3 regions of the Paenibacillus sp. OSY-SE genome follow, and region 2 is predicted to be linked to each of the others. Evidence: a T-box and tRNA genes for the amino acid it is inferred to sense, from the RefSeq annotation. Region 2 holds a T-box; the other regions hold tRNA genes.

Region 1 (10,201 bases), on a different contig from region 2:
GCACATCGGAGGCGAGGCGTATGTGAATTTTGCAGATTCGGCTGCCAAGCTTTCTGTACCCGCCGGATTAATCGCCCAATTCGGACATGTGATCGGGGATGCGCAGCTGCAGGCATTCGGGCTGCACGCATATCGGCAGCAGCATGAATACCGTCACTGGGAAGGAGAAGAGATTCCTAGTTTGCAGCGTATGCTGTCTGAGCTCTTCTCGATGCCGGAAGCGGATGAGCTTGAATCGGAGCTGGAGCTGCCGCTTGATATATGGATGGCTGGCGTAGAAGTGATGGTCGCGCGGGAGCGGGGCGGCGCTCAGGGCTGGTTCCTTGCCGCCAAGGGCGGTCATAACGGAGAAAGCCATAACCATAACGATATCGGCAGCTTCATCGTATATGCGGACGGCAGCCCGCTATGGATCGATGCAGGGGTCGGCACGTATACAGCGAAGACGTTCAGCCCGGAGCGCTATTCGATCTGGACGATGCAGTCCGGCTATCATAATGTTCCGGAAGTGAACGGAATAGAGCAAGCGGATGGTGGTCAATATCGCACGCGTAAAGTTCGTCATGAGGCAGACGGCGTGGTATCCCGGCTTACTGTGGACATTGCTCCGGCCTATCCGGCCGATTCCGGCATACGTCAATGGACACGAACGTACACGTTGCAGCGGGAGGCGGACGCCCCGTCCCGCATCATTCTGGAAGAGGCGGTGCAGCTCGCGGAGCCAAGCCAGAACGTGGTGCTGAACTGGATGTGTGCTTATGAACCGCACGTTCATCGCAGCGTCATTGCGCTGCAAGATGAAGCGGGCGGAGTGAAGGCGCACATGTCGTATGACGAGACGATGTGGGATATCCAGGTGGAGACGATTGCATTGGAAGGCGAGAAGCTGCGTGCCGCTTGGGGCGACTCGCTCTATCGTCTGAGCATGACCGCGCGATGTCCGGTGCAATCAGAGCGTTGGCAGTTTGTGCTGGAAAGGGGATAGAGGAGAAAGGAAGAAGAGTTGGTGAAGAAGTCGGCATAGTCCTGCCTGCTTGCCTCACTTCATTGGATTTTGTGCAATAGAACCGGCGTGTATGCCTTTTACGGCAGGTTCTATTGGATTTTATACAGTGCTTTGGCACTTTTTCTACATCAGTTGAGGAAAATAGCCCAATTCACTGGACATAATCCAGTCTACAGGCCGTTGAGCGACCGAAACCTTATATTCTATTGTACATTTTCCAATGGGTTAACTTCGACACCGGCCTACCTTGCAGCTACCTATATAGTTGTAATAAAAATACGGAAAGGAGCGGAGCTTACGCTTTGCAATAAGTCATGCTTAAGCCTATGAACTGTAAAATTACATCTACAGCTTCGAGGTCTACTTTTCGTGATAATAATGAAAAATAGATGCTACATGCGACCAGTACAATAAAGGAGCTGAAATACTCGGTGGGCTTGTGTTGCATAGCAGCGATGATGGGCGCGTAACGAATAAGGCGTGAAGGAGATATGCTGTTGCAGTGAGTGTCCCGACAGAGCGGTATAAAATGAAAAAAACACCCTTCTCCGTCCCCCTATGCGTAAGGAGAGGATCAAGATGCTTTCGACTTTATGTAGCCTATATACGTACGAGTGCTTCATATTAAGGCACCAACAAGATACTATTGGCGCGCCCGCAAGGAATCGAACCTTGATCTCAGGCTCCGGAGGCCTACGTCATATCCATTGGACCACGGGCGCATTTGTATAAAAGGTGCAAGAATTATTATAAAACAACTATGTGTGAATTGCAAGTAGAGGTTGTTCAAAAAGCTCCCTTTTGACCATTAAGGAATGTTTGAGCTCCGTGAAGCGATAAAGTGAAAGCAAACATTCCTTATGGCGTTAAAACCAACCTCTATGCCCGTTCGGCCCGGTGTGACTAGTAATTATGTCGTGAGGCGAAGACCGATAATGCCGACGACTATGAGTCCTAAATAAACGAATTGCGTCCGGCTGTATTTCTCCTTGAACCAGAACAAGCTGACCAGCGTAATGCCAACCGCGCCGACGCCGGCCCATACTGCGTAAGCCACTCCGGACGGGATAACGGACATGGCGTGCGTGAGCAGCCAGATGGAAGCGGCCAGTCCGAGAGTGATGATGACTAATGGAGTTTTTTTCTTGAATCCATCTACATATTTCATGGCAATGACCGCAATAATTTCTTCAAATCCCGACAGTATCAAATATAACCAAGCCATTATGCGCCTTCCTTTCCATTCTTCTCTTCATTGGGAGTAGCCATCTTCATGCCGACGATGCCCCCGAGCAGAATGAGTAAGAACATAATTTGCAGGGCGTTGAAATCTTCACCTAAGTAAATCCCTGTTACATAAGTGCCTATCGTTCCGATGCCGACAAACACTGTATAGGCGATTGCGACGTTAAGTTTCTTGTACGATTGGATGAGCATTAAATAGCTCACGGTAATCAAGGTGATGACGATGATCCATTCCCAAGTGTGGGTCGCATACTTCAGACCGGACGCCCAAATGATTTCCAGTATCGCAGAACCAAGCACGAGTAGCCAAGCCACGTATATTACCTCCTGTATTTGTGTCAATCCGGATGATTAGTGTGAACGAAGTTGTTCAAAAAGCCCCCTTTTGATCACGATGCATCCCAAGATGTGATTCGACATCAAATCTTGCATTCACTCTCGAAGTCCGGTGCTCATGTAGTCTCGTCTACATTGCGCTCCTCCTTCTTCGAGTTCTTGTAATCTTCTCGGTGCTGAAAAGTGGCCCTTTTGAACACGCATTAAACATGACAGCCGTTAGTTATTTCAAAGAGCGCTGTATAAAAGAGAACAGTTCATCCTTCAACGGCTGCGGGTCCACACGACCTTGCTGAATATCTACGAAAAAGTAGGTTTCCGCCGTCTGCTCAATCATATTAATGATCATGCGCACGACGGACTTGCTATCGGACTGTAGAGACACCTCCCCATGATGCCGCGCTGCCGCAAGCTGCTCCGCAAACCAGTCATAATAAGGCTGGTAGATGGCTTCCCACTTCGGAAAGGAATGATGGAGCGCGAGACCGGAGTAGCATAAGAGAATGACCTCCTTGTACTTGGACGTCATGTCAAAGGACGCGTCGATGACCGCCTTCAATTTATCCCAGAAACTATCCAGTGGTTCGGCTTCTGCCTGTACCAGCGATAACAAATGCTCAAGTATATGCTCAGCTACGGCCGGAACGATATCATTCTTCGACGGGAAATAGATATAGAAGGTTCCTTGTGCGACGCCTGCCTGTTTCACGATGTCACCGACGGAAGTCTTCTGAAAGCCCTTTTCGGAAATAAGTGCGATTGCGGATTGCAGCAGCGCTTCGTATTTTGCTTCTTTCTTATAATTCACGTATACACCGCCCATCTTTCAAAAATGACTGACTGTCATTCATTTTAAAATATGCGAAATAAAAAGTAAAGCAGGAATAAGTCATTGTGTGCTATCCAAAACTAAATTATAAAAACTAAATTATAAAAAAATGCAATAAATTTGTCGTTTTGACACAGGAAAACGGTTAAGTAAGTCTTAGGCGCCTTCGTCCCTGAAAGCTAAGATGTAAAGCTATGAATAAGTTTCACGATGCTTGTACATTCTAGATGCGGGATACTTGCAAGATGCACAATTATTCGGTAGAATAGTGGTGGGACAAAAAATGTTGCGATGGGACGTTTTGAGTCCAATGGTTGGGAGATCAGGAGTGGAGAGAATGCGTGATTGGTTAGAGATACAGAAACGACTTCTGCCCGAACTCATTGAACTGTTGAAGAAGCGTTACACCATCCTGCATCAAATCATGTTGTCCGAAAGCATCGGAAGAAGAACGCTGGCGACATCATTGCAGATGACCGAGCGTGTGCTTCGTGCCGAAACCGACCTCTTGAAGGCGCAGGGCCTGATTGAAACGGATAGCACGGGTATGCGAATCAGTGAAGAGGGACGGCAACTTGTTCAACAACTGGAGCCCTTCATGGGCGAGCTGCTCGGTATGCGTCAGCTAGAGGAAAGTATCCGCCAAGCATTCGGTTTGAAGCAGGTTATTGTCGTACCAGGCAATTCGGATGTATCAGCTGCCGTGAAGCAAGAGTTGGGCCAAGCGGCGTGCAAAGCGCTCAACAGCGCTATGGGCAAGGAAGATGTTGTCGCAGTAACCGGCGGCTCCACGTTGGCTGCTATGGCAGACCAATTGACGAGTTCATCGCCGCTGAAAGGGATCTGGTTCGTTCCTGCGCGTGGAGGGCTTGGCGAGAGCTTAGAGCATCAAGCGAACACCATCGCTTCCACGATGGCAAAGCGTCTAGGCGCACAGTATCGATTACTGCACGTGCCAGATTTGCTGAGTGAAGAAGCGTACCAGTCATTGAAGCAAGAGCCGAATATCCAAGATATATTGCAGGTCATCCGTCAAGCGCGCATCGTCGTGCACGGAATCGGCGATGCCTTGGTGATGGCGAAGCGGCGCAGTGTGGACGATGCCACTGTGCAGCAGCTAGTGCAAGCGGGAGCGCTCGCCGAAGCGTTCGGATACTATTTTGACCGAGACGGGCGTGTCGTTCATACGATGCTTACATTAGGCTTGCGTCTAGAAGATATTTCCCGCACCGAGGTCGTCATTGCTGTCGCCGGGGGCAAGAGCAAGGGTGAGGCGATTACCGCAGTCTTGCGCTCAGGCCATGAAGATATTCTGGTCATCGACGAAGCGGCAGCAGAAGAAGTTGTGAACCAATGTGGTCTCGATGTGCCTTCGGGCCGTCTTGAGCAATAAATAATTAAACCTTTTACGGAAATGGGAGGAATCATCATGGTGAAAGTTGGTATTAACGGCTTTGGTCGTATTGGACGTAACGTATTCCGCGCGGCTCTGAACAACTCGGAAGTAGAAATCGTTGCAATCAACGATTTAACAGATGTAAAGACACTGGCTCACCTGTTGAAATATGACACAACTCATGGCGTTCTTGACGCTACGGTTGAAGCTAAAGAAGGCGCGCTTATCGTTAACGGCAAAGAAGTTAAAGTATTTGCAGAGCGCAACCCTGAAAACTTGCCTTGGGGCGCTAACGGCGTAGAAATCGTTGTTGAGTCCACTGGTATCTTCACAGCGAAAGACAAAGCTGAAATGCACTTGAAAGGCGGCGCGAAGAAAGTTATCATCTCCGCACCTGCTACGAACGAAGATATCACAATCGTTATGGGCGTTAACGAAGACAAGTATGATGCAGCTAGCCATACTATCATCTCCAACGCTTCTTGCACAACGAACTGCTTGGCGCCATTCGCTAAAGTATTGAACGACAAATTCGGTATCGTTAAAGGTATGATGAACACAATTCACTCCTACACTAACGACCAAAACGTTCTTGACCTGCCGCACAAAGACCTTCGTCGTGCACGCGCAGCAGCTCAAAACATCATTCCTACTACGACAGGCGCTGCTAAAGCGGTATCCCTCGTATTGCCTGAATTGAAAGGCAAATTGAATGGTATGTCCATGCGCGTTCCTACACCTAACGTGTCTGTTACAGACTTGGTTGTAGAACTCGAGAAAAACGTAACGGTTGAAGAAGTTAACGCAGCTTTGAAAGAAGCAGCTGAAGGTCCTTTGAAAGGCATCTTGAACTACTCCGAAGAGCCATTGGTATCCAGCGACTTCAATGGCGACCCAGCTTCCTCCACAATCGACGCTTTGACGACGATGGTAATCGGCGGAAACATGGTTAAAGTTGTTTCCTGGTACGACAACGAGTGGGGCTACTCCAACCGCGTTGTAGACTTGGCAGCTTTCATCGCTAAAAAAGGTCTGTAATTATATAGCTTGACAATCAAAGAGGAGTAACCGTTGCGGTCTCCTCTTTGATCCATAAGCAAGGCATGTCGAGAACCGATACGGAATATTACATCGCCATAGTCATAGCGAAGCCTGTCATTATGCGATGATAACGAATTTTTATTATAGATAGAACCGATTGATACAGAATCATACACATATCGAACACCGTAATGTAAATACAGATGATATAGAGAAAGAATGATGAACCATACAGAATAACAGAACCTGATAACGATTCTTTCTAAGAGAGGCGTGAAGCGGTTCAAGCACACGATAGGAGGAACACGGGGATGAACAAGAAAAGCGTACGTGATGTAGACGTAAAAGGTAAGCGCGTATTTATGCGGGTAGATTTCAACGTTCCATTGGAAGACGGAAAGATTACGGATGATACACGCATTCAAGAAACGCTGCCAACCATTAAATACTTGGTGGAGCAAGGTGCGAAAGTCATTCTGGCCAGCCATATGGGTCGTCCCAAAGGCGAAGTGGTTGATTCCATGCGCCTGACGCCTGCTGCGGCTCGCCTTGGCGAATTGCTCGGCAAATCAGTCAAGAAGCTCGATGAGTCGATTGGCGAGAACGTGAAGGCCGAGATTGCAAAAATGGAAAACGGCGACGTGATCGTATTGGAGAACGTGCGTTTCCACAAAGGCGAAGAGAAAAACGATCCAGAATTGGCGAAAGCATTCGCGGAGCTCGCGGATCTGTATGTGAATGACGCGTTCGGTGCAGCGCACCGTGCCCATGCGTCCACAGAAGGTATCGCGCATCACTTGCCAGCCGTGTCCGGCCTGTTGATGGAGAAAGAATTGTCGGTATTGAGCAAAGCTTTGTCCAACCCGGAACGTCCGTTCACCGCTATCGTTGGCGGATCGAAAGTAAAAGACAAAATCGATGTTATCAACAAAATGCTGGAGATTGCTGATAACGTAATCATCGGCGGCGGATTGACGTATACGTTCTTCAAAGCGCAAGGTCACGAAATCGGCAAATCGTTGGTCGACAACGATAAGCTGGAGGTTGCGCTTGGCTTTATCGAGAAAGCAAAAGAGCTCGGCAAAAACTTGTACCTGCCCGTTGACATCGTCGTATCTGATGACTTCAGTGCAGATGCAAACACGCAAATCGTGCCAGTCGACAGCATTCCTGCAGAATGGGAAGGCATTGACATCGGACCGAAGACGCGTGAAATTTTCGCTGACGTAATCAAGGACTCTAAGCTCATCGTATGGAACGGACCAATGGGCGTGTTCGAAATTGAGCCATTCTCTCACGGCACGCGTGCGGTAGCTGAAGCATGTGCGGAAACGCAAGGCTACACCATTATCGGCGGCGGCGACTCTGCAGCGGCAGTAGAGAAATTCAAGCTGAAAGACAAGATGGACCACATCTCCACAGGCGGCGGCGCTTCCCTTGAGTTCATGGAAGGCAAAGTATTGCCAGGTGTTGTGGCATTGAACGATAAGTAATCGTAAGCAGTTAGCAACTAAACAAGTAAGCGACAGCGGCTAATGAGCCGCTTCCCTTACGTGTAGAGGAGTGATTCACGTGAGACAACCGATTATCGCAGGGAACTGGAAAATGTTCAAAACGGTACCGGAAGCGACTGCCTTTGTAGCAGAAGTGAAGGGCAAAGCGGAAGTAGACGGCGTGGAGAGCGTCATCTGCGCGCCATTTACGAACTTGCCTGCGCTTGTTGAAGCAGTGAAAGGCACGAACATCAAAATTGGCGCACAAAATCTTCACTTTGAAGATTCCGGCGCATTCACAGGTGAGATCAGCGGTGTGATGCTGAAGGATCTTGGCGTGCATTATGTTATTATCGGCCACTCCGAGCGCCGCGCTTATTTCGCAGAGACGGACGAAATCGTAAACAAGAAAGTGCACGCGGCATTCCGTAACGGATTGCTGCCAATCGTATGCGTGGGCGAATCGCTCGAAGAGCGTGAATCCGGCAAGACGAACGACGTGTGCAAAGTGCAAACGGAAGCGGCGTTCCAAGGCGTGTCTGCGGAACAAGCGAAAGAAGTCGTCATCGCATATGAACCAATCTGGGCGATCGGCACAGGCAAATCTTCTACAGCGCAAGATGCGAATGAAGTCATCAGCTACATCCGCAGCGTTGTTGCAGGCTTGTACAACGATGAAGTGGCTCAAGCGGTCCGCATTCAATACGGCGGCAGCGTGAAGCCGGAGAATGTGCGTGAATATATGGCGCAAAGCGACATTGACGGCGCATTGGTAGGTGGCGCTAGCTTGCAGCCGGCTTCCTACGTCTCCTTGGTGGAAGGGGCGAAGTAGAATGTCTGCACCTAGACCTGTTGCACTCATCATCATGGACGGCTTCGGACTTAGAAATGTAACTGAGGGCAACGCTGTTGCTCAAGCGAACAAACCGAACTACGACCGCTATATGGACATGTACCCGCACACGACACTGACAGCTTGCGGCGAAGCGGTGGGCTTGCCTGAAGGGCAAATGGGCAACTCCGAGGTAGGACATTTGAATATCGGCGCCGGCCGTATCGTCTATCAAGACTTGACCCGGATTACGAAGTCGATTCGTGAAGGGGAGTTTTTCGATAACGCCACGCTGCTCGGCGCAGTACGCCATGCGAAAGACAACAACAAAAACTTGCATCTGTACGGACTGCTGTCTGACGGCGGTGTGCACAGCCACATTGACCATACGTTGGCCATGCTGGAGCTGGCAGCAAAAGAAGGGCTGAAGAATGTTTACATTCACGCCTTCCTGGACGGCCGCGACGTAGCTCCGGATAGTGCGATTAAATACATCGAGCGTCTGCAAGCGAAGATTAACGATATCGGCGTCGGACAAATTGCAACGGTTCAAGGCCGTTATTATGCAATGGATCGCGACAAACGGTGGGAGCGTACGGAGAAATCCTATCGCGCCATGGTATACGGCGACGGCCCGACATATCGCGATCCGATCCAAGCCGTAAAGGAATCGTACGAGAACTCTGTATTTGACGAGTTCGTCATGCCGACGGTTATTGTGGACGAGAACGATCAACCGGTTGGTCTTGTACAAGATGGCGATGCAGTCATCTTCTCGAACTTCCGTCCGGACCGCGCGATCCAATTGTCGCAAGTATTCACGAACGAAGACTTCCGCGGCTTTGATCGTGGAGACAAATGTCCGAAAGATCTGTACTTCGTCTGCTTGACGCTGTTCGCAGAAACGGTCGGGGGCTTCGTAGCCTACAAACCGAAAGAGCTCGACAATACGCTTGGCGAAGTGCTTGTCCAACAAGGCAAGAAGCAGCTGCGTATTGCGGAGACGGAGAAATACCCGCACGTTACGTTCTTCTTCAGTGGCGGCCGCGACGTGGAGCTCCCTGGCGAAAAACGAGTGCTTATCTCGTCGCCTAAAGTTGCCACATATGATCTGAAACCGGAAATGAGCGCATATGAAGTAGCGGAAGCGGCTGTGCGCGAGATCGAATCCGGCGTGCACGACACGATCATTTTGAACTTCGCGAATCCGGATATGGTCGGTCACTCCGGGAAGCTGGAGCCGACGATCAAAGCGGTGGAAGTAACGGACGAATGCATGAGCAAGGTCGTAGAAGCGGTGCTTGCTCAAGGCGGTGTCTGCCTGATTACGGCGGACCACGGCAACGCGGATATGGTCTTCGACGAAGAGGGCCGTCCGTTCACGGCGCATACGACAAATCCGGTTCCGTTCATCGTAACGGACAAGAACGTCACCTTGCGTGAAGACGGCATTTTGGCCGATATCGCACCGACGATTCTCGATTTGATGCAGCTGCCGAAGCCGAAGGAAATGACCGGAACATCGATGATTTCCAAGAAATAACTGTATGGATTTTGTACGTTGCCTATCTTGCATTATAATAAATTCAACAAAGAATAAAGGAGTTGTACAACCATGACAATGATTATGGACGTTTACGCACGCGAAGTGCTTGACTCTCGTGGTAACCCTACAGTAGAAGTAGAAGTGAAATTGGAATCCGGCGGATTTGGCCATGCTATCGTGCCATCCGGCGCATCCACAGGCGCTCACGAAGCTGTTGAGCTTCGCGACGGTGACAAAGGCCGTTTCATGGGCAAAGGTGTAGAAACTGCTGTTAAAAACGTAAATGAAATTATCGCGCCTGAAATTATCGGCATGGACGCTTTGGATCAAGTATTGATCGACCGTACGATGATCGAGCTTGACGGCACGCCGAACAAAGGCAAATTGGGTGCAAACGCAATTCTGGCTGTATCCATGGCTGTAGCACGCGCAGCAGCTCACGCGCTTGATATGCCACTGTACACGTACCTTGGCGGA
Region 2 (10,201 bases):
CTCGACGATGGCGGAATTTTCGAAGGTCGGCATCCATATTTTCGATCGGGATGGCAACGCCACGGGCAGCTCGAATCGCCATTCCCAGAACATAAGCGAGCTGCTGACCCCTGAGGAATGGAACCGGCTCAAAGCAGGACAGCTTATCGATAAAGAATTCGAATCGCCGGATCAAGAGCCATGCATCGTATCGGGACGAGCCTTCATAAATGACGGACAATTTATGGGCGGCGTCATCATTACATCGTCATTGGACAGCGTGCGCAGCTTTGTCGGGCAGGTACGGCACATGATCGCCATCTCAGGTGTCATCGGCGTCTTGATTGCGCTGGGCTTCTCGCTCGTCTTGTCCCGCCGCATGTCTAAGCCGCTGCTGCATATGGTGCAGGCGACTCGACAGATTGCGGTCGGACAATTGGGAACGAGAGTCCCGGTCACGTCCCAAGACGAGATCGGCTCACTCGCCCATGCCATTAACGACCTAGCCCGGGATCTGCAGCGGCTGCGCGAATCACGCAATGAATTTTTCGCCAATATTTCACATGAACTGAAAACACCCATAACCTACTTGGAAGGCTATGCGAAGGTCATTTCAGAGGAGCTGTATGAATCGGAGGAAGAGAAGAACGCTTACTTGCAGATTATCTCGTCGGAAGCAGTGCGGCTGAATCGATTAATCAATGATCTGTTCGAATTATCCAAGATGGAAGAAGGGCGCATAGAGCTGATTCCGGAAGCGATCGATCTTATCCCGCTCGTTGAAAGCGCCGTGGCCAAGGTCGAACGCGCTGCCGCACAGAAAGGGCTTGAATTGGAATTCCATACCGAACTGCGGCAAGCATTCGTGTGGGGAGACGGAATGAGGCTGGAGCAAATATGGATCAACCTGCTCGACAATGCCATCCGCTACACGCAAGCAGGCTCCATTCGGGTAAGCATTGTACCGTTGCAGCAGCAGTATGAAGTATGCGTCCAAGATACGGGCATCGGCATCCCGGAAGAAGAGCTCCCTTATCTATTCGAGCGGATGTATCGAGTGGAGAAATCCCGTTCGCGCGATTACGGCGGAACCGGACTTGGGCTCGCTATCGTCTCCAAGCTCGTCGAGCTGCATCAAGGCCGCATCGATGTGCAGAGTGAACACGGCAAGGGAACGGCCTTCTCCGTCAAGTTGGCCAAGCATGAATCCGATTAGAAACATCTTTTCTTCCTGCGCATAAAAAGAAGATTGTTGTACCACAATAAGGCAGGGAATATGAACATACAAGAAAAGGTGGTTTCAGCATGTACAACCAACAAATGTCCTCGCAGCTCAATCAGTGCGAACAAGTTATTCAGCAATTGATGCAGCAGACACAGCGGGCATCTCAAATGTATCAGCAACTGCTGCAGCAAGAGCAGCAAAACGTATCGCGCCTCGAAGAGTTGGCTCAGCGCGAACGCCAAGCATCGCAGATCATCCAGACAGCGCTGCAAGGACATCAAGTGGCAATGCAGCAAATGCAGCAGGTATCGCAAGTGTGCCGCGAGCTGGAGCATTCGATTCAAACATCGGCCAATGTCGCATACGCGCAGCCGCAATACACGACGGCTTCGTATACGAACCGGGTATAAATGTAGAAGCTGTTCGGGCGGTTGCCGGCAATAGCTGCGCAACCGCCCGTTCGCGCTGCTCGCTATACCCGCTTCGGCGTCTTCATGCCGAGCAAGTGCAGGCCGTGCTGTAAGATGCGCGATACAGCCGCGACGAGCAGCAACTTGGCCGACTTCTCCGCTTCGTTCTCTACGAGAATCGATTCATGATTATAGAAGCGGTTGAAGTGCTTGGCGACATCGAGCAAATATCTGGCGAGGATAGACGGCTCGTTGGATGCGATAGCAGATGCGATGATCTGCTCGTATTGACTCAACGACTTCATACTGGCCCAAGCTTCCTTCCCGGCCAAATATGGATTAGCGGCAGCCTTCGCTTGATCTGCTGCGTATTTCTCCAAGCCGGATTCCCCCATCGTTTCCAAGCCTTTCTCCAATAGGCGCACCGTTCTTGCATAGGTGTATTGCACGTATGGCCCGGTTTCTCCCTCAAAGCGCAATGCTTCGTCGAGACTGAAATCAACGGATAACGTGCGGCTGTTCTTCAAGTCGCCGAAGACGATTGAACCTACCCCAATCGCTTCCGCAATCTGTTCCTTATCATGTAACGTCGGATTTTTCTCTTCAACAATTGCTAGTGCTTTCCCCTTCGCTTCATCCAGCACTTCATTCAGGAAGACGACCTTCCCTCTGCGAGTCGACATTTTCTTGCCGTCCACCGTCATCAGGCCGAACGCCACATGCTCGCAGTCACGCGCCCACTCATACCCCATCTTGCCCAGCACGGTGAACACCTGCTGGAAATGCAGCCGCTGCTCCGCGCCGACGACATACAGGAGCTTATCTGCCTTCATCACTTCCTTGCGGTAAATGGCCGTAGCCAGATCACGAGTCGGATAAATGGTCGTACCGTTCGATTTCAGAATGAGACACGGCGGCATCCCTTCCTCATCCAAGCGCACGACCATCGCGCCATCGCTTTCCTCCAACAGGCTTTTTTCCTGCAGCTGCTTCACGACTGCATCCATCTTATCATTGTAGAAGCTTTCGCCCAATACGTAATCGAATCCAACGCCAAGTCTTTCATAGACGCGCTCGAATTCCTTCATGCTGACGTCCACGAAATACGTCCACAGGCACACGGTCTCCTCATCTCCGTCCTCCAGCTTGCGGAACCACTCTCTCGCTTCATCTTCCAGCTCCGGATGACGCTCTGCTTCTTCATGGAACTGCACGTACAGCCTCAAGCTTTCCTCAATCGGCTTTTGCTGGAGTAAATCATCATTTCCCCAATGCTTATAAGCGGCTATCAGCTTGCCGAACTGAGTTCCCCAATCCCCCAGGTGGTTGACGTTCATTACCTCGTAACCAGCAGTGCGGTACAAGTTCATCAGCGCATTGCCGATCATCGTCGAACGCAAATGACCGATCCCGAACGGCTTCGCGATATTCGGCGATGACATATCAATAACGATCCGCTTCCCATTTCCGAGAGAGGGCTGCCCATACGTGGGTTGAAGCATGTCATGGATCAAGGCGCCTGACAGCACAGCCGGATCGAAAAACACATTCACATAGCCTCCCGCCGCCTCTGCGCGCATGCCTTCTCCACCATCCTGCTCATTCACCTGCTTGACAACGTCCGCGGCAATTTGCTGCGGGGCACGCTTCCACGCCTTTGCTAAAGGGAAGCATGGGAAGGCGAGATCGCCCATGTCCGCTTTGGGCGGCTCCTCCAACGATTCGATGATGTCTTCCTGCGACATGTTCAGCATCGGCGCTAACGCCTTTGCCGCAATTACTTTCAACATTCATAACCCTCCAATATGCTTGAAAATGCAAAAAGCCCCCGTCTGCAAGAGACGGAGGCTGAACCTGTCCGTGGTACCACTCTAATTGAATTCAAATCGATCATTATCTGCATGCAACACGCAACGATTCGAAATCCACTTCCTGATTGTAACGGCTGTGCCGGATTTCCCTACTTCCATTCTGGCGTCAGAACAAGTTCAAGAAATCAACTCCCGGGTCCGCTTCCTCCGCACACCGTGCCGGCTTCCACCATCCCGGCTCGCTGCTTCACGGCTTTGTGCTAAGTACTCTCCCGTTCATCGTCATTGTACATTTGATTTTTTCACATTATATCCTTAGTCGCCTGCAAAAATCAACCGTCCGTTTCAAATCGGTTTCCGAATCAACGTTTTTACGAATTCCAGCTGCGTATCTGTCCCGGCCACCCGATCGTCTACATTGTCGGGTACAAGCAAGTCGGGATAGCAAGCGTCCGCTGCATCGCGTGCCAAGTCTGGCCGCTCAAATATTTTGTAGGACAGTTGGAATCTCACCCTCGAATGCGGCATCGTAAATAAAATCATATCGCCATAGTAACTCGGCTTGCCGCCTGTCGGCTCCCCGATAACGGTGCCAAGCTGATTGTCTTGGACGATCGTTGCGATCCACATGGCGGAGCTCATTGTGTGCTTGGACGTAAGTACATGCAATTTGCCCTGAAACAACAGCTCTTGCTGCTGCTTATTTTGAAGCTCTTGACTCGGAAAAGCGGTGACCCCGGAAGGCGGACGGCTCTCTCCCGAAGCAGCCACCTCTACCGAATGGCGCACCGTTGCGCCAAAGGCGGATTATCCAGCAATCGAATGACCGTCCTTCAACTCTGCCAGCAGGCGCAGCGCATACAAATACGTATCGTAATTCGTCAGCAGCCGATTCGTCTGGCTCACTTGCGCGATAGAGTGATCATAGGTTCGTTGGACGGATTCGGGTACGCCATCGAGTGTCGCGGGATGCACATTTTTTATTTTGCTCATCACGAATGCCAGATCTTCCTTGACCTGCTGCCCCCCCTACGGCGGCATCTCAGTCGCCTTGGCGCTCTCCGGCAAGAGGGGAACTGTAACGATCGAATCAAATCCAACCCAAAAGGAGCATATCGATAAAATAAATAGAATCATTGGCTTCAGAATTCTTTTGACCTCGTTTCTTGTTCACTCTTATTAGTTAATCAGTTTATAATTAATCACTTAACTATTTAGCTTATAGCAACCTTTGGTCAACTGCGACCAAAGGTTTAATCGTCATTCACTGCCAATTGGGAAGCATTCAGCTTGTGCAGCAAACGAAGCAATGTCATCTGTTCATCTGTAGTCAAAGGCTGCAGCATAGCGCTTACCGTTGTCTCATAAATGGGCCATGCCTGATTCAAGATGTCCTCCCCCGCCGGAGTAAAATAGACCAGCACGCGTCTTCGATCTGCTTGATCAAGCGCGCGGCGGACCATTCCATCCCGTTCCAACCCTCTCAGCAATCCGCTAATATTGGCGCGCGTGACGGCCAAATCATCCCCCAACTCAGAGGGCAATGCCGGACTTCCGTGCTGCTGCAGGGCATACAACAGACATAACCGTCCTAACGTAAGACCAAGCGGGGCCAATTGTTCTTCAAGCTGGCGAACCAGCGACACATTTGTCTTATAAGAAGTTAGAAACCATTTAACGGGTATGATGGATTCTTTGAACGGGTCATATTTTATGATGGAAAATCAATCCCTTCATACATAATTAAGCACTTAATTATTTGCCGATTAATATTAAACCTCTAACTCACTCTTGTCAACAACGTGGAATGACCTTGTGCATTATCCAATAGGCAAGAAAATGACTGCGCTCGACGAGAAACCCAGTCACTTAAAGTTTATTTTGATAATTATTTCATTAAAATGTTGATTCTCCGTCAGTTAATCCATACCATTTTAGTGTGTACCCGTCTCGATAACGCTGATAGGCTCTCTCAATCAGTGAGTCGTCTTCAAATTGAATATATCCCGCTAAATATAACGCCTTCAGATAATCTTCGAACTCTTCATTTCCAAGTTTCATGTTTTCTTGTGAGATCCCACAGAAAATACTTGTCTCAAGACCTAGCAAGAATGACATACCTTGCTCTGTAGCACCTGACAAATATGTCTGATCCTCTGAGTTAAGAATGATGTTAATTCCATTGGGATGATAACATTCTAAATACTCGTCAGGGTTAAGCTTAAGAAGTTCCTTAATTCCTCGCTCATCTCGGAATATATAAGCTTTTACAACTGTATCAAAATTGGCATGCGGATCTTTTTCCAAATCAGAAAAATAGTGTATATCTACTTCCTCAGCGAAATAGCAATCTTTAAATCTTTTATTGATTTGCTCTAGAGTGAAAGGATTTGGAATATCTAAAGTCAAGTATTTTTTGAATAACTTGTTGATGTCGAGATTCAATTTTCTCCCTCTTTTCAATTTCATCTTATCGCTTTAAATTAAATTTAGTTGAGAAGGTACTAGAGCATTTTATTCTTGCTTGAACTTTTATTTTTACCCAAAAAATTACTTTTTCCGTAAAAGATATGGCCTGTGTCTCCTCTGCTGCCACCATGATAATGATAATAATAGCGAGTATCGTTATATCCTGTCTGCCAGTGATTCTCAGGTCCTACAAATTTCCCTTGCCCTACTCTCATGGCAAGACCTTTCGCATCCTTATCGCTTACTGCCCATACTTCGTTATGAATACTCGCTTTTAACCATAATTCAGCTTCGCCTTCCCCTAATGGTTTTCCGATAAGCAAAGGTTCTTTGTTTCCATTTCGAGATTTGGCTACATAAAATCTAGGTTTGTCTTCTTTTTTACTTTTGCTGATTGCTTCCGCCATTTCATTGACAAAACATATGTTTCTCCAGCCAATTCAATCGTGGCAATTGTGACGGCCGCTCCTGCTGTTAACCAACCTATTAATTGTCCAATTCCCCAACCTATCCATGGAAGCGCTGGAACAACAAACATACTATCATTTCCATGCGAATCAGGGTAATCTGAAATATTCGTTCGTGATGAGTTATCGTCCTTTAATTCTATCTGACTGTGATTAAATTGCAAATCGGCTTGCGTATTTAATGCATATGTGTGCGTAGCAGTTAAGAAAAAGATAAGGAATGCAACAACCATTGCTGTATTGCGAATTAGAGATTGAAAGTGGCTCCCTATGTTAACAGTAAATACTTGAACATACGAATAGGGTCAATGGCATTGCGGCCGATATCGAGGCAATAGTTATTCTTTAGCTCATCGTAAACAAAGGAAAAGTCAACTAGCTCGTTAATTTGTCGCAACAAATTATCCTTCGGAACGACTAGGTTATAGATATCCGTAAATGGGCTTAAGATCATCGTTTGTCGGATTTTGAATCATCGGACTCACCCGCTAATTTTGATACCTTATCATACAGAAAAAGGTACAGCCTCCTCATAATTTGAGGAACTATACCTTTTTCTTTAAGTGGGCTTTTTCAGTGGCCTCGTCGGGCACAGACGTCATTTTTTTGTATTAATGCGTTGCTTCAATATTGCCGCGTACCGACTTACCTTTGTTGGTGATCAGGAAATAATACTTATTATTTTTTTCGACATTAAATGTTTTTACATACTCGTCTCTAGTGTTGCCATCTACAACGACAGAGCCATACGTTTCCCAACCGTCATCGTTTACTTGAACTAAAGTATATTTGACTTCGGTGGCGCTGCTTCTGTCGCCTTTTTGCGTAACATATAATTTCACCTTATTGCTGGCTGCATAGAAAGTTCCACTTTCATCCCTTTCATCTCTGCTTAGTTCGAATCCGTAACCATAGGATGCCAGCGTCCCAAATTCACTTGCTTGATTTTGCGGAGCGGCACTTGCGTTGTGGGCGAATACCGGACTGGCCGAAACCAACATGGACAGGGCGGAAATGGTAAGAATCATCTTTTTCATAAGTTATCTTTCTCCTTTGTTGTTTGGAATTAGTGGAGTGTACACTTCCTTGTTCTATTGTAATAAATTAGTTCAATGATTTTAACTAGACTGTTTTTACATTTCCCGGTGGTTTAATGACGTCTTTTGTTAACATCGTCTGATAATGCCGATATTTTTCCGCAATATTTCCAAATAAATTCCAGTCTCAATCTAGCGTGAAAGGCATTTGGGAGATGGTTCGAACTTCGTCTTAACCTATGGCAAAAGACGGCCAATGGCCGTCTTCACTCGTATTCTCTCACTTTGACTTTACGATGCGTCAATCCGTTCCTGAGCCGCATTGAAGCACTTTTTGCACACCTTCAGCGCCGTTCCGTTCTCCTTCGTTCGCGTGTAGAGCAGCTTGATGCGGGTGCTGCTGCAGACCGGACATGTCCCTCGTCCGTGCGACGGCATGTTCCACAACGCTTTGCCGCGTTTGTTCTTCGCCATGAACTTCTCTCCCTTTTAGCGCTAGCTCGTAATAATAATGCAGACTTGCATCCTTTCTCTACTTGTATGAGCGCTGCCTTCGTAATATTCATACACTTATGAACGGCTTCCGTCAGTCCGTACGACAAGGTCAAAGTGCATACAATCAGCTGTACAATTCTTCATGGAAGTTGCAGCATCTCATGTTATGATAGAAGAAACAATCCGTATGAGGAGCGTAGATCAGATGACTATTCATATTCTTACAGACAGCGCAATCGACATGCCTCATTCCATCGTTGAACAGTTGGGCATTACGGTAATGCCGATCGTTGTGACCATAGATAGCGATCAATTCGAGGACGGCGTCACCATACTGCCGAAACAGATGTTCGATGGCATGCGGAATGGCCTCGTGTATAAGACATCTCAAGTGCCGATGGAACGGTTCAAAGAAACGTTCGAGGCGATCGCGAAGGCAGGAGATGAGGCGGTATACATCGCTTTTTCTTCCGAGCTTTCCGGGACGTATGCTTCCTCGCGCATGATGCTTGAAATGGTGCAGGAAGAATATCCTTCCTTCGCCTGCGATATTATCGACACCAAATGCGCATCGCTAGGCTTCGGGCTCGTCGTGCATCAAGCGGCGCTCTGGGTGCGCGAAGGTCTGTCCAGAGCAGAGATCACGTCTCGAACCGAACTGCTCGCGAAGCAGATGGAGCACGTGTTCACCGTTGACGACCTGGAATATTTGTACCGCGGCGGGCGGGTCAGCAAGTCGTCCGCAGTACTCGGCGGACTGTTGAACATTAAGCCGGTATTGGATGTGGAGGATGGCAAGCTAATCCCAATCGATAAAGTGCGGGGCAGAAAAAAATCGATTATACGCCTTGCCGACCTGTTGGGAGAGCGTGCTAATTTGGAGGATAAAGAGCAGCTTATCGGCATCGCTCATGGTGACGACGAGGAAGCGTTGGAATCGTTGAAGCAGATGATTCAAGAACGCTTTGGCCTGAACAATTTCATTACCAGCTCCATCGGATGCGCCATCGGCGCTCACTCGGGACCAGGTACGCTGGCGTTATTTTTCAGAAACAAATCATACAAATAAATTGAACATCCCCCCGCACACGAAGGAGCGGCCTCACCATAGGCCGCTCCTCATCTTACACTCCCACCTTCGCTATCGCAAAGGGCTTCCTGACGTCGTTTCATCCGTATATATCCGTACGGAATGTGGGCGGTCGTGCGCTTGGGCCCAATAATACGAGGCAGCCGCGATCCGATCTGGCTTGAACCCCACCAGCAGACCGGGAGCCAATGCTTCGGAAGTGGCGGTGTAGAAGCCGGCTGCATCCGTTGCCCCTTGCTGGTACTTGCCAGAAGCGAATTCGAAGCGTCCGTATACCGCCGCAGTCACCGGCACGTTAGTCTCCGCATCGACCACTTGAAGCGTCACCTTCACTTTGCCGTTATTTACCGCAGCCGCCATGCTGCCGATAACCATCGGCTTTAAATCCGTCGCTCCCGTCGTTGCGCAACTCTCACCGGACATCGGGCCGACATTGCCTGCTAGGTCGACGGCGGCGACGCGATAACAGTACGTCGTATTCGGGAGCAATCCGACATCCTTATACGACAACCCACGCACTTGAGCCTCGTATCCGTCAGGATCGGGTATGAAGCCGGCTTCCGTTCCGCGATAAATCAAATACCCGCTCACTTCCTGATTGTCGGACGCTCTATCGTAGCGGAGCGTAATCTGCTCGTAATCGAGCTCCTCAGCTTGAAGATTTCCAGGCTGAGTAGGCGGCTCCGAGTCCGGCGGCGGATTCCAAGCATAACGGTTCCGGCTCCAATCGGATGGCAGCTCCCTGTACGAGTCGTAATGATGCACGGCAACGCCTGCAAAAGAGGAATACGCCGCAAAGGCGTCGTACACCAGAGCCAACTCCGCTTCCATCGCCACACGCCCCTCTTCCCGGAATGTTATCGTTTCAGGGTCACCGCTGCTGGCGACATCGAGCGTTTCGACCCCGATGACGACCGAATTCACCTTCCCGATGGACTCCGCATAATCCAGCTCGTTCTGCGCCCCTGCGATAATGCCCGCACTGCCGGATGCTGTATCGCGGTAATCCATAATACTAATATAATCGCTTATATCCTGGATGTGCTCGGATAACGGCTTCACCGTTCCCTTCCACTCCACCGCCTTCGTGTTGACATTCGTATCGTACCACCGGGGAATGGCTGGTCCGAAGGCGATTTTCGTTTTGGACACATCCACCCTGCTCTTCATCTTATCCATGAGCATTAAATATTGCTGCTGCAAAAAAGGGGCTCTGTC
Region 3 (10,201 bases), on a different contig from region 2:
CGATTACCAATAGTGTATGTACGGCAAATGGGCCTATTCCCTTGAAGCGATGAAGATCCTAATTTGAAATGCGTACGTGTATGGTACCCTAACCAACAGCAGTCTACTTATACATTATGTACACCCTTACTCGGGTGGTGAACCGTTATGTGTGTGAATCGTGATAGGGCTTGGCTTATGAAAAAATAAGGCACGCCTTCGAGAGTAACGTGCCTTATCCTGTTACGCCGCAGGTGATGTCTGCAGCCGATATGCGATTATTTCTTGCTGTTGTCCACGAGGAATTTAATCGTTTTGCGAAGTGCAGCTTCTTCACGCAAGTTGTCGATCGTACCATTTTTTTCCAGAATAGTACGGATTTCGTCAGCCGAACGCTGATAAGATTGCGCCATTTTCTCAAGCTCTTCTTGCAACTCTTCATCCGTAATGGACACTTTTTCTTCTTTAGCGATTTGCTCCAACACGAGGTTGTTCTTCACGCGAGTGTTTGCTTCTTTTTGCATTTGTTCGCGCAAATCAGCAATTGTCTGACCGGACAATGTCAAGAACATGTCAATGTTCATGCCTTGCATACGCAGGCGGTTGTCAAGATCCTTAACCATATGTTGAATTTCGGACTCGATCATCGCGTGTGGAATTTCCACTTCCGCGTTTTCAGCCGCTTTTTCTACCACTGCTGCTTCGCGAGCCGATTCAGCATCGCGCTCTTTGCGATCTTGAAGCTGCTTCTTCAAATCTGCTTTGTATTCGTCCAACGTTTCGAATTCACTTACGTCTTTAGCGAACTCATCATCGAGCTTAGGCAATTGCTTACGCTTGATTTCGTGAACTTTTACTTTGAAGACAGCCGGCTTGCCAGCCAAGTTCTCTGCATGATAATGCTCAGGGAACGTTACTTCAACGTCTTTGAAGTCGCCTGTGCCAAGACCGACCAATTGCTCTTCGAATCCAGGAATGAACGAGTTCGAGCCCAGTTCCAGCGTATAGCGTTCTGCTTTACCGCCTTCAAATGCTTCACCTTCAACGAATCCTTCGAAGTCGATGACGACGCTGTCGCCTGTCGCTGCCGTATCTTCGTCAACGATAACAAGCTCAGCATGACGCTCTTGCATACGCACGAGTTCAGCATTCAGCTCTTCTTCCGTAACTTCAACCTCTTGGTTCTCAACTTCGAGGCCTTTGTAATCTCCAAGCTTCACTTCAGGTTTAACCGTAACTTTTGCTTTGAATTTGAAAGACTGGCCTTTGCCAATCTGTTCAACTTCGATTTCCGGTTGGTCTACCGGGTTAACGTCTGTTTCCTTGAGTGCTTGGGAATATGCCTCTGGAAGCATAATGTCAATAGCTTCTTGGTACAAGCTTTCCACGCCATATTTTGCTTCAAAAATCGGGCGAGGCACTCGTCCTTTACGGAAACCAGGAACGTTCGCACGCTTAGACACTTTTTTAAATGCTTGGTCCAGTGCTTCCGTTACGCGATCCGCATTGACCTCAACTTCCAAAACCCCAACGTTCTTCTCTATTTTTTCCCAGGTTGCTTTCATTTTATGCCTTCCCCTCCAAAAAAAATCACATGGCTAGAGTGTACCATAACACGTCCTGAATAACCATTATAGTATAGCCGACTATGAAAACTTTTTCAAGATGGGCGTATTTACCACTTTAGAACTAATTTTGCCGTCAATTGACTCGCACTTAATTACAGCTGCAACCGCTGCTGACTGATTACTCTCCACTGAGCGAACGTGTAAGTGACCGGAGGGCACGCTCATAGATGATTCGCAAATTATCGGTTATTCCATATATGGTCTTCACTTCGAATTCTTCCTCTTCCAAGTGCAAGAGTCGCGCCACGATGCGATGCAAAGCCGCCGCCCAAGCATCCGCCTCCAGCTCTTTGCCCTCACACAGCCTGCGATAGATTTCCGTACCGTATATGAGCTTCAAATATTGATGCCACATCTCCTGGGCAAAGTAAGCCAGCGATGGTTCACGCACCGAAGCGGCATCGTTCACTCTGTCGATCGGCGCGATGGCAGCTGACGGAAAGGATGAGAGCTCAAGCGGTGTCGCTTCGACTTCGGCTACGATAATCTCTTGCCCGCGCATGAAGCCGACTTCACCTTCAACACCTCTGCGCTTCAACGTTTGCAAGATGCTGAATTGCAGTAGCGGATGAAGTTCTCGCTCCTTCAGCAGAAGCATGAGCGCATCGTCTACGCGCGCATCGTCCGCTACCGCAAGCTGCTCCAGAACCAACAGTTTGCGATCATCCATATCGCCTTCCGTAAGTGAAGTCAGCAGACGTTCCATATATTGCTCATCTGCATGTACCTTCTCTTGAAATTGACGCCGAAGCATATCCTGTTCCGTCTCGTCTTCGGCAGATGTTGTCTCACCGGTATGGACGGCTCCGAATTGCCAACCTTCCTCTGGTCGTTCTGCTTCCGGAAACGCCGAAGTCAACCATTGCAGCAATGCGTGCCATTCCGCGCGAATCTGGGAATCCTCCCCGTCGCACTGCAGCAAAAAGCGGAGCAAAGAAATCGCTTCTCCGTAACGTTCAGTTTCCAACATTCGGGTCAATTCAATTTGGTAGAAATCATGCGTCTTCGGAAATAGAACGACTTTATTTTTTGTCGATGGGGAATGTTCTTCCGGCATACGAGCACCTTCTTTCTATAACAAGCCAACTGCTTAGAACTCAGACGTATTCTTCTATAATATATTCTATGTATTTGCAACAAATCGTTACGTGGGTGCGGTTACGATTGCATTATAACATACCGCGCTCCCTCCTGTTCAACGGCCCTCCATCGCATCGGTTTGATAGGAATGAGAAGTGTGGTGCAATGCGGATTGTGAAGGATGTAAAAAAATATTAATGTTATTTTTTAATTTCCCTATTGCATGAAGCTGATTCTTTTGATAAAATCATTAATGTTCTAATTTTTCTTCCTTACCTGTCCCAGTAGCTCAGCTGGATAGAGCAACGGCCTTCTAAGCCGTCGGTCGGGGGTTCGAATCCCTCCTGGGACGCCAATTGAGAATACATAATGCCGCCTATACAGGCGGCTTTTTTGTGTCCAACAACTGCTGAGGCATAAGCACAGAGCGAAAGTGTGCTAAAATACGCCTCGCCCGCCTTCACCCGTCGATGATGAATCCGATGACTTCACCGTGCGGGCAACCGCAAGTATTAGTCTGTTCAGCCCCGTTATAAATATCATAATACATTTGGTCTTGATACACGGTAAGGCCACTGGTTATTTCCAGTAATAGGTTACCGAATAATCTGATATACTGTACGTACTGCACATATCGTCGAAAGGAGACTAACATGTCGACTCGATATATATTGTCTTCGCTGAGCTATTTCAGCATTTTCTTCGCAGGGTTTATTTTGCCGCTTGTGATATGGCTCGTGGCGAGTGACCCATACATTAAACATCATGCCGGTCGCGCATTGTTTTCCCATATTATTCCTTATGCGTTTATCGTTCTGGCAATCATCAGCTTGATTACAGCCCAGTTTTTGTTAAGTATCGGCTTCGTCATTATTATGGGTGCCGCGTCCCTGTTCATCTTCATCTGGAACGTCATTATGGGCGTGCGCGTGTTGCGTGAAGGCGGAGCGTTCTAATGTGGCTGCGAGACTGATTCGAAGGCCCCTGCCCTTCACTGGCAGGGGCCTTCGCCGTGCTGCTAGGATGCGCATTAGCATCCGACCCGCTATTTGTTTATGAATTCCCACGGGTTCTTCTCCGCAGGATGCTTATGATTGCCGGCAAGCACCGCATTGGCATGCTTCTTCTGATGAACGTACTTGTTACCTTTGTTCTGCTTGAATTGTTCTGTCATTTGTATTCACCCCCTTTCCCAAGGAGTGCTGGAATGTCAAATGTGCCGCATTAATCCATCTGGAACAAATCATCGACCGCATAACGGACTTCAGTCGAACCTAGAACAGCATCCAAAAAATGTGACTTGGCATTAAAATTCACTCCATAATCACTTGTTACAAAGGTTTCCGCCGCAACCTCTTCAAACGCATTATGCATATTATTGTCATACCAATCGTTAGCCAAGCTCGCATCATTGTGCACGACACGCACCAATTCGTAACCACCGTTACGGACGGGGGCAATATACGCAAGCAGTGGAATTTCTTTATCATCAGCCGGAATGATGCCGACCTCAGCGCATAATCGCCCGTCAATCTCCACAGGCCGCCGGAACTTGGTTGCTTTGATCTCAATCATGTTTGCTCTCCTCCGATTACAGAATGCCTATCCCGATGCTACGATTGCTGATCGAACATCTGCTCCACGAACCGCTTCGTATCTGCGGCACCAAGCTTATGGATGTACATATATACTGCATGCAATCTTTGCTGATAGGGAATGTTTATTTTTTCATTTGTTTGAATAGTGACCAGCATGAAACAGTCACGAAACGCATCGGTCTCCGCATCCCCCAAATCATCAATCAGCGCCTGCAAATGCTCACGTTCCGCTCCAGTCGCCTCAATAACGAATTCATAGCTCCCGGACGAAGGATCCGTAACGACCGTGCGTCGTTGAACGGACACGTAGTAAGGTTGGCGTTCCATTGCACACCTCCTTTTTTGTACCGCGCAGGCAATGGCGTTCATCAAAAACAACATGAATGCCTTCATCATCTCCAGCAGCATCACAGCGTATGCTAAGCGCGGTCGCTCTTCAGTGATATGACTCCAGAAGGAGTTTTTCTTATCATCTCCCGATGGACATACATCTTATGCTGTTTTTCGCATACCCATGGTATTATCTCAATCTTCCAGCTGCCCGGTTTATTCGGTCTTCCGGGGGACAGATTGATGCGGAGAGGATGAACGTAACATGTGTGGAATAACAGGTTGGATTGACTGGCACCGGGACTTGACGCAATGCTCCGGCATTTTAGAGCAAATGACCGAAACATTATCAGCGCGCGGCCCGGATGCCAAAGGAACGTGGATCTCCGGACCCTGTGCACTAGGGCATCGGAGGTTGTCCGTCATTGACCCGGTAAACGGCGCACAACCGATGATTCGGCAAACAGAACGCGGCGCCTACGCCATCGCCTATAACGGTGAATTGTACAATACAAAGGAATTGAGATCCGATCTGCAAAGCCGCGGACATCAATTTCTCACACAATGTGATACCGAAGTGCTGCTTGTCGCTTATTTAGAGTGGAAGGATGCTTGTGTAGAGCGGCTGAACGGTATTTTTGCGTTTGCGATCTGGGATGAGGCGGAGCAACGGCTGTTCATGGCACGTGATCGGCTAGGGGTTAAACCGTTGTTCTATGCCCGTGGCGAAGGATGGTTCGTATTCGGTTCGGAGCCAAAGGCGCTCCTTGCCCACCCCGATATTGAGCCAATCATTGGTCTGGAAGGCATGGCGGAGATTTGGATGGTTGGCCCGGCGCGCACACCGGGACATGGAGTTTACGATGCTCTGTCTGAGCTTCGCCCTGGACATACACTTCGCTACGATTATAATGGTCTCGCCATAAGCACATATTGGAAACTGGAAAGCGTTCCACACGAAGAAAATGCCGAAGAGACTGCCTCGCATGTACGCATGCTGCTGGAGGATACGGTCGAGCGTCAGCTTGTATCTGATGTGCCTGTGTGTACTTTGCTGTCAGGAGGATTAGACTCCAGCGCCTTAACCGCTTTAACCGTGCGCCATTACGAGCGGCATGGATTGGGCCAAGTGCATACGTACTCCGTTGACTACGTCGATAACGATAAGCACTTTCAAGCGCATGCTTTCCAGCCGAATGCAGATGAACCTTGGATTCGACGCATGGTTGAGAAGCTTGGCACAGAGCACCACTGGATAAAATTCGATACTCCTGAGCTGGTCGCTTCCTTGGAAGAGGCGGTGCGTGTCCGGGATTTGCCTGGCATGACAGATGTTGATGGATCTCTGCTGCGGTTCTGCCGTGAAATTAAACAAGGAGCCACCGTCGCACTCTCTGGGGAAGCTGCAGATGAGGTGTTCGGCGGCTATCCTTGGTTCCACCGGGAAGAGGCGCTCAGTGCCAACACCTTTCCCTGGGCGCTCGCAACCCCGCTCCGGGCGAGCCTGCTCAAGCCTGAAGTGGCAGAGCACATTCGTGCTGAGGAATACGTGGCGGACCGCTACGCGCAAGCGGTAGGCGAAGTTCCTGCCTTACCGGGAGAAGACGCTCAATCGGCTCGCATGCGGGTGATGTCGTATTTGAACATCACTCGCTTCATGCCGACTTTGCTCGATCGCAAAGACCGAATGAGCATGGGCGTCGGCTTGGAGGTGCGCGTGCCATATACCGATCACCGCCTGGTCGAATACGTCTTCAATACTCCATGGGAAATCAAGACTTATGGCGGACGAGAGAAAGGCCTGCTGCGTAAAGCGCTCGAAGGCGTACTCCCCGATGATGTTCTGTACCGTAAGAAGAGCCCCTATCCAAAGACACATAACCCGAATTACTTGAATATCGTACGCCGCAAAGCATTGGATCGTCTCGATGATTCAACTTCACCGCTGCATCAATTCGTCAATGCAGAGCGTATTCGCGACATCGCTGCTTCCGAGGAAGCTAGCTCCCATCTGCCGTGGTTCGGCCAATTGATGTCTGGCCCGCAGCTGTTCGCTTATTTGCTGCAGGTCGATGTATGGCTCAGAGAATATAACATACGGGTGGCTTGGTAACGGATAAACTTCTTTTAACTCAGCAAAATGATGACAAGTCCCGTATCGGCATGACGTCCCAACGTCAGCCGGTATGGGGCTCTTCTTTAACTCATCATCCACGAGAATTATTTGTCTTTTTAATACTCGTAGTTCCACTCGTCTTCGAGGCTTTGGTTTATTCATAATCTCGGTTCATACGTGCGGCCGTCAAGTTATTTCATTCTCGTTCACAATCAAGCGCAGCATGAAAAAACGCAGCCTTACGGCTGCGCTGTATGACTATGTTGTGATGTGCCATCTTATGTGACTGCTACCCAAACAAAGTCCTTCTTCTCGCCAGACTCAAACTGATGAGCCTGACCAGGCCATTTATTAGCTAGATTGGCTTGCCGCAATGGCTTGCTCCAAATCATACAAAATATCGTCAATCGATTCGGTACCGATGGATAAACGGATAATTCCGGGACCTACGCCTGCCCCAATTTGCTCTTCCTCGCTCAATTGCTGATGCGTTGTGCTTGCCGGGTGAATGATAAGCGACTTCGAGTCGCCGACATTAGCTAAGTGCGAAAATAATTTAACGTGGTTAATAATCTTCCGTCCTGCCTCGATGCCGCCTTTAATTTCAAAGGTTAAAATAGCGCCTTGGCCTTTTGGCATATATTTCTGCACCAGATCGTAGGATCGATGACTTGGCAAGCCGCAATAGCTTACTGATTGTACGGCTTCATGGCTCTCCAGGAACTGAGCCACCTTCAAGGCATTCTCGCTATGCCGCTCCATGCGCAGATGCAGCGTCTCGAGTCCTTGCAGCAGCATGAAGGCATTGAACGGAGACAATGCGGCCCCCATATCGCGCATGAGCTGCACCCGAGCCTTGATAATATAAGCGATTGGTCCGACGGCTTCCGTATAGACCAGTCCGTGATAGCTTGGATCAGGCGTCGTTAATCCAGGGAATTTGTCATTGGATGTCCAATCGAACGTTCCACCGTCTACGATAACGCCCCCGATGGAGGTGCCGTGACCGCCGATGAACTTCGTAGCGGAATGAACGACGATGTCGGCGCCGTGTTCAAGCGGGCGAAGGAGGAACGGACTCGGGAATGTATTATCGACAATGAGCGGAATGCCGTGCTCATGGGCGATCTTGGCGACGGCTTCAATATCCAACACATCGCCTCGAGGATTGCCGATAACCTCCGCGTAGAGCGCCTTGGTCTTATCTGTAATCGCTTTGCGGAAGTTCTCCGGTTCGCTCGAATCAACGAAACGCACCTTAATGCCCAGCTTATTGAGCGTGGTGGAGAAAAGATTGTGCGTTCCACCGTATAAGCTGGTGGCGGATACGATCTCGTCGCCTGCGCCGGCAATGTTCAAGATGGCGTATGTAATCGCCGCTTGTCCCGATGCCGTCGCGAGCGCGCCCGCTCCGCCTTCCAATGCAGCAACCCGTTTCTCAAACACGTCGGTAGTCGGATTCATCAAGCGTGTATAAATGTTGCCAAATTCCTTCAAAGCGAACAAATCCGCCGCATGATCGGTATCTTTAAATGCATAAGACGTTGTCTGATACAATGGAACCGCTCGTGATAAGGTTGTAGGATCCACCTCTTGGCCGGCATGAACCGCCAGCGTTTCAAATCCAAATGTCCGTGTTGCCTCACTCATAATCATCCATCCTCCTTTGCCTTGTTGGAAAATATTCTCTCACATTTTCTCGCGCTTGGGAAGGACTAAATCTGAGTAACCTTATAGAAAAAGACACCTAAACATGCATAATGCGGCTAGGTGTCTCATATAAAGCTAAATTTGCAGTTTTAGCGCAGCTTCTGCTGAAGCTGTCGGATGGCATCTCCGCGGTGGCTGATGCTTTGCTTCTCTTCTGGCGACAGCTCTGCCATCGTACGGCCGAAATGAGGCAAGTAGAACAGCGGATCGTAGCCAAAGCCGTTCCTGCCGCGCGCTTCACCGATAATATAACCATCGGCCGTCCCCTGTACTTCCAAAGCTTGACATGAAGCCGGATCATACAGCGCCAGCACGCATACAAATTGTGCCTCGCTCAATACCTGAGCTCCCGCATCGAGCGACAGACCTGCTCCCATGTCCTTCGGTGGCAGCTTCGCCAGTTCTGCCAGAAGCTTCGCATTGTTAGACTGGTCGTTGCCGTGCTCGCCTGCATAGCGCGCGGAATAGACGCCCGGCGCCCCGTCAAGGCGTGCTACGCACAGCCCAGAATCATCGGCCAGCACCGGAAGCGCTACAATTTCCGCCATCGTCTTCGCCTTCTTCAACGCATTCTCTGCAAAGGTCTTGCCGTCTTCTTCGATATCCGGAATATGCGGAAAATCCGCCATGCTCAATACTTGCTTGCCCAAAGGGGAGAAGGCAAGCTGAAATTCCTTCAGCTTGCCTTGGTTCTGTGTCGCAATAATAATCGTATTACTTGCGATTTCCATGTCCGCCAGCCCCCCCTGTCGCAGTCATTGCCTGCACGGCAATTTTATCCGCGATAGGTCCGAGCGCTTCCTTCTGCAGCTCCACGATATTCATAATCCCCTTCTCTGCGCTCGCGAGGAGCTCGTTCAATTCCTCGCGCGAGAACGGACTGTCTTCGCCTGTTCCTTGAACTTCGACGAATTTTCCGTTCCCGGTCATGACTACGTTCATATCTACTTTGGCTGTAGAGTCCTCATTATAGTTTAAGTCAAGCAGCGTTTCACCTTGAATAACCCCGACGCTGACGGAAGCCAAAAAGTCGGTGATCGGGAACTTCGGCAGCGAATGCTGAACTGCAATCTTGTTGATGGCCATGGCCATCGCGACAAACGCACCCGTAATCGAAGTCGTGCGCGTTCCCCCATCCGCCTGCAAAACATCACAATCGAGCGTAATCGTCCGTTCGCCGAGCGCATGCAGATCTACCACAGAACGCAGCGCGCGTCCTATTAGGCGCTGAATTTCCATCGTTCTACCATTGACTTTGCCGCGTGCCGATTCGCGCTGATTGCGAACTTGCGTCGCGCGCGGAAGCATCGAGTATTCCGCCGTTATCCACCCTTTGCCTTGACCTTTCATAAACGGGGGAACTTTCTCATCGACCGAAGCCGTACACATAACGACCGTGTCGCCTACTTCGATCATTACGGATCCTTCCGCATATTTATTCGTGTTCGTCCGAATCGTAATTGGGCGGAGGTCATCCGCCTTTCGTCCGTTGCTTCTCATGTAAGTGCCTCCTACAATTCCACTGTCATCCGTAAAGTAACATCCCCTATTCTACCAAAGACCTTGGCGAAAATCATCAACCTTTCCAAGCCAAGTTCACAACAGGACGTGCCACCGGCTCAGAATAGTCTTTCTTATCCGTACCTTGAATATCCGCCATGCCGTTCATTTTGACCTGCACCTTGGCGATGCCTTTCTGCTCCGTCATGGACAGCACGACGGCTTTTACCAGCTCCGCGGGAATCGGATCACCCTCTGCA

What was found. A T-box is a leader RNA that pairs with one kind of tRNA and senses whether it is charged. The one in region 2 lies ahead of argS (arginine--tRNA ligase), so its partner is inferred to be a tRNA-Arg.
Region 1: it has a tRNA-Arg gene. The T-box ahead of argS (arginine--tRNA ligase) is inferred to sense a tRNA for this amino acid. The anticodon was not compared.
Region 3: it has a tRNA-Arg gene. The T-box ahead of argS (arginine--tRNA ligase) is inferred to sense a tRNA for this amino acid. The anticodon was not compared.

What each region holds. Positions count from the first base shown of each region.
Region 1 covers NZ_ALKF01000185.1:93,519-103,719, forward strand. Annotated here, with positions in the region: gene A372_RS0116615 (heparinase II/III domain-containing protein) at 1-985, shown strand, start outside; tRNA gene A372_RS0116620 (tRNA-Arg) at 1,654-1,728, opposite strand; gene A372_RS0116625 (DMT family transporter) at 1,917-2,231, opposite strand; gene A372_RS0116630 (DMT family transporter) at 2,231-2,566, opposite strand; gene A372_RS0116635 (TetR family transcriptional regulator) at 2,811-3,395, opposite strand; gene A372_RS0116640 (sugar-binding transcriptional regulator) at 3,754-4,809, shown strand; gene gap (type I glyceraldehyde-3-phosphate dehydrogenase) at 4,846-5,850, shown strand; gene A372_RS0116650 (phosphoglycerate kinase) at 6,165-7,346, shown strand; gene tpiA (triose-phosphate isomerase) at 7,426-8,178, shown strand; gene gpmI (2,3-bisphosphoglycerate-independent phosphoglycerate mutase) at 8,180-9,721, shown strand; gene eno (phosphopyruvate hydratase) at 9,794-10,201, shown strand, end outside.
Region 2 covers NZ_ALKF01000205.1:346,120-356,320, reverse strand. Annotated here, with positions in the region: gene A372_RS0132485 (sensor histidine kinase) at 1-1,195, shown strand, start outside; gene A372_RS0132480 (hypothetical protein) at 1,285-1,614, shown strand; gene argS (arginine--tRNA ligase) at 1,677-3,404, opposite strand; T-box leader at 3,449-3,714, opposite strand; gene A372_RS0132470 (S41 family peptidase) at 3,771-4,214, opposite strand; gene A372_RS0132465 (hypothetical protein) at 4,233-4,421, opposite strand; gene A372_RS35175 (MarR family winged helix-turn-helix transcriptional regulator) at 4,679-5,071, opposite strand; gene A372_RS0132455 (hypothetical protein) at 5,322-5,870, opposite strand; gene A372_RS0132450 (hypothetical protein) at 5,930-6,301, opposite strand; partial or broken gene A372_RS36865 (IS5/IS1182 family transposase) at 6,636-6,815, opposite strand; gene A372_RS0132445 (hypothetical protein) at 6,973-7,398, opposite strand; gene A372_RS0132440 (hypothetical protein) at 7,690-7,872, opposite strand; gene A372_RS0132435 (DegV family protein) at 8,099-8,962, shown strand; gene A372_RS35170 (Ig-like domain-containing protein) at 9,035-10,201, opposite strand, start outside.
Region 3 covers NZ_ALKF01000189.1:58,891-69,091, forward strand. Annotated here, with positions in the region: gene tig (trigger factor) at 258-1,544, opposite strand; gene A372_RS0118620 (hypothetical protein) at 1,726-2,664, opposite strand; tRNA gene A372_RS0118625 (tRNA-Arg) at 2,966-3,042, shown strand; gene A372_RS0118630 (DUF4870 domain-containing protein) at 3,341-3,643, shown strand; gene A372_RS39115 (hypothetical protein) at 3,733-3,861, opposite strand; gene A372_RS0118640 (hypothetical protein) at 3,912-4,262, opposite strand; gene A372_RS0118645 (hypothetical protein) at 4,301-4,612, opposite strand; gene asnB (asparagine synthase (glutamine-hydrolyzing)) at 4,881-6,728, shown strand; gene A372_RS0118655 (homocysteine synthase) at 7,083-8,381, opposite strand; gene A372_RS0118660 (XTP/dITP diphosphatase) at 8,531-9,172, opposite strand; gene rph (ribonuclease PH) at 9,156-9,941, opposite strand; gene A372_RS0118670 (GerMN domain-containing protein) at 10,018-10,201, opposite strand, start outside.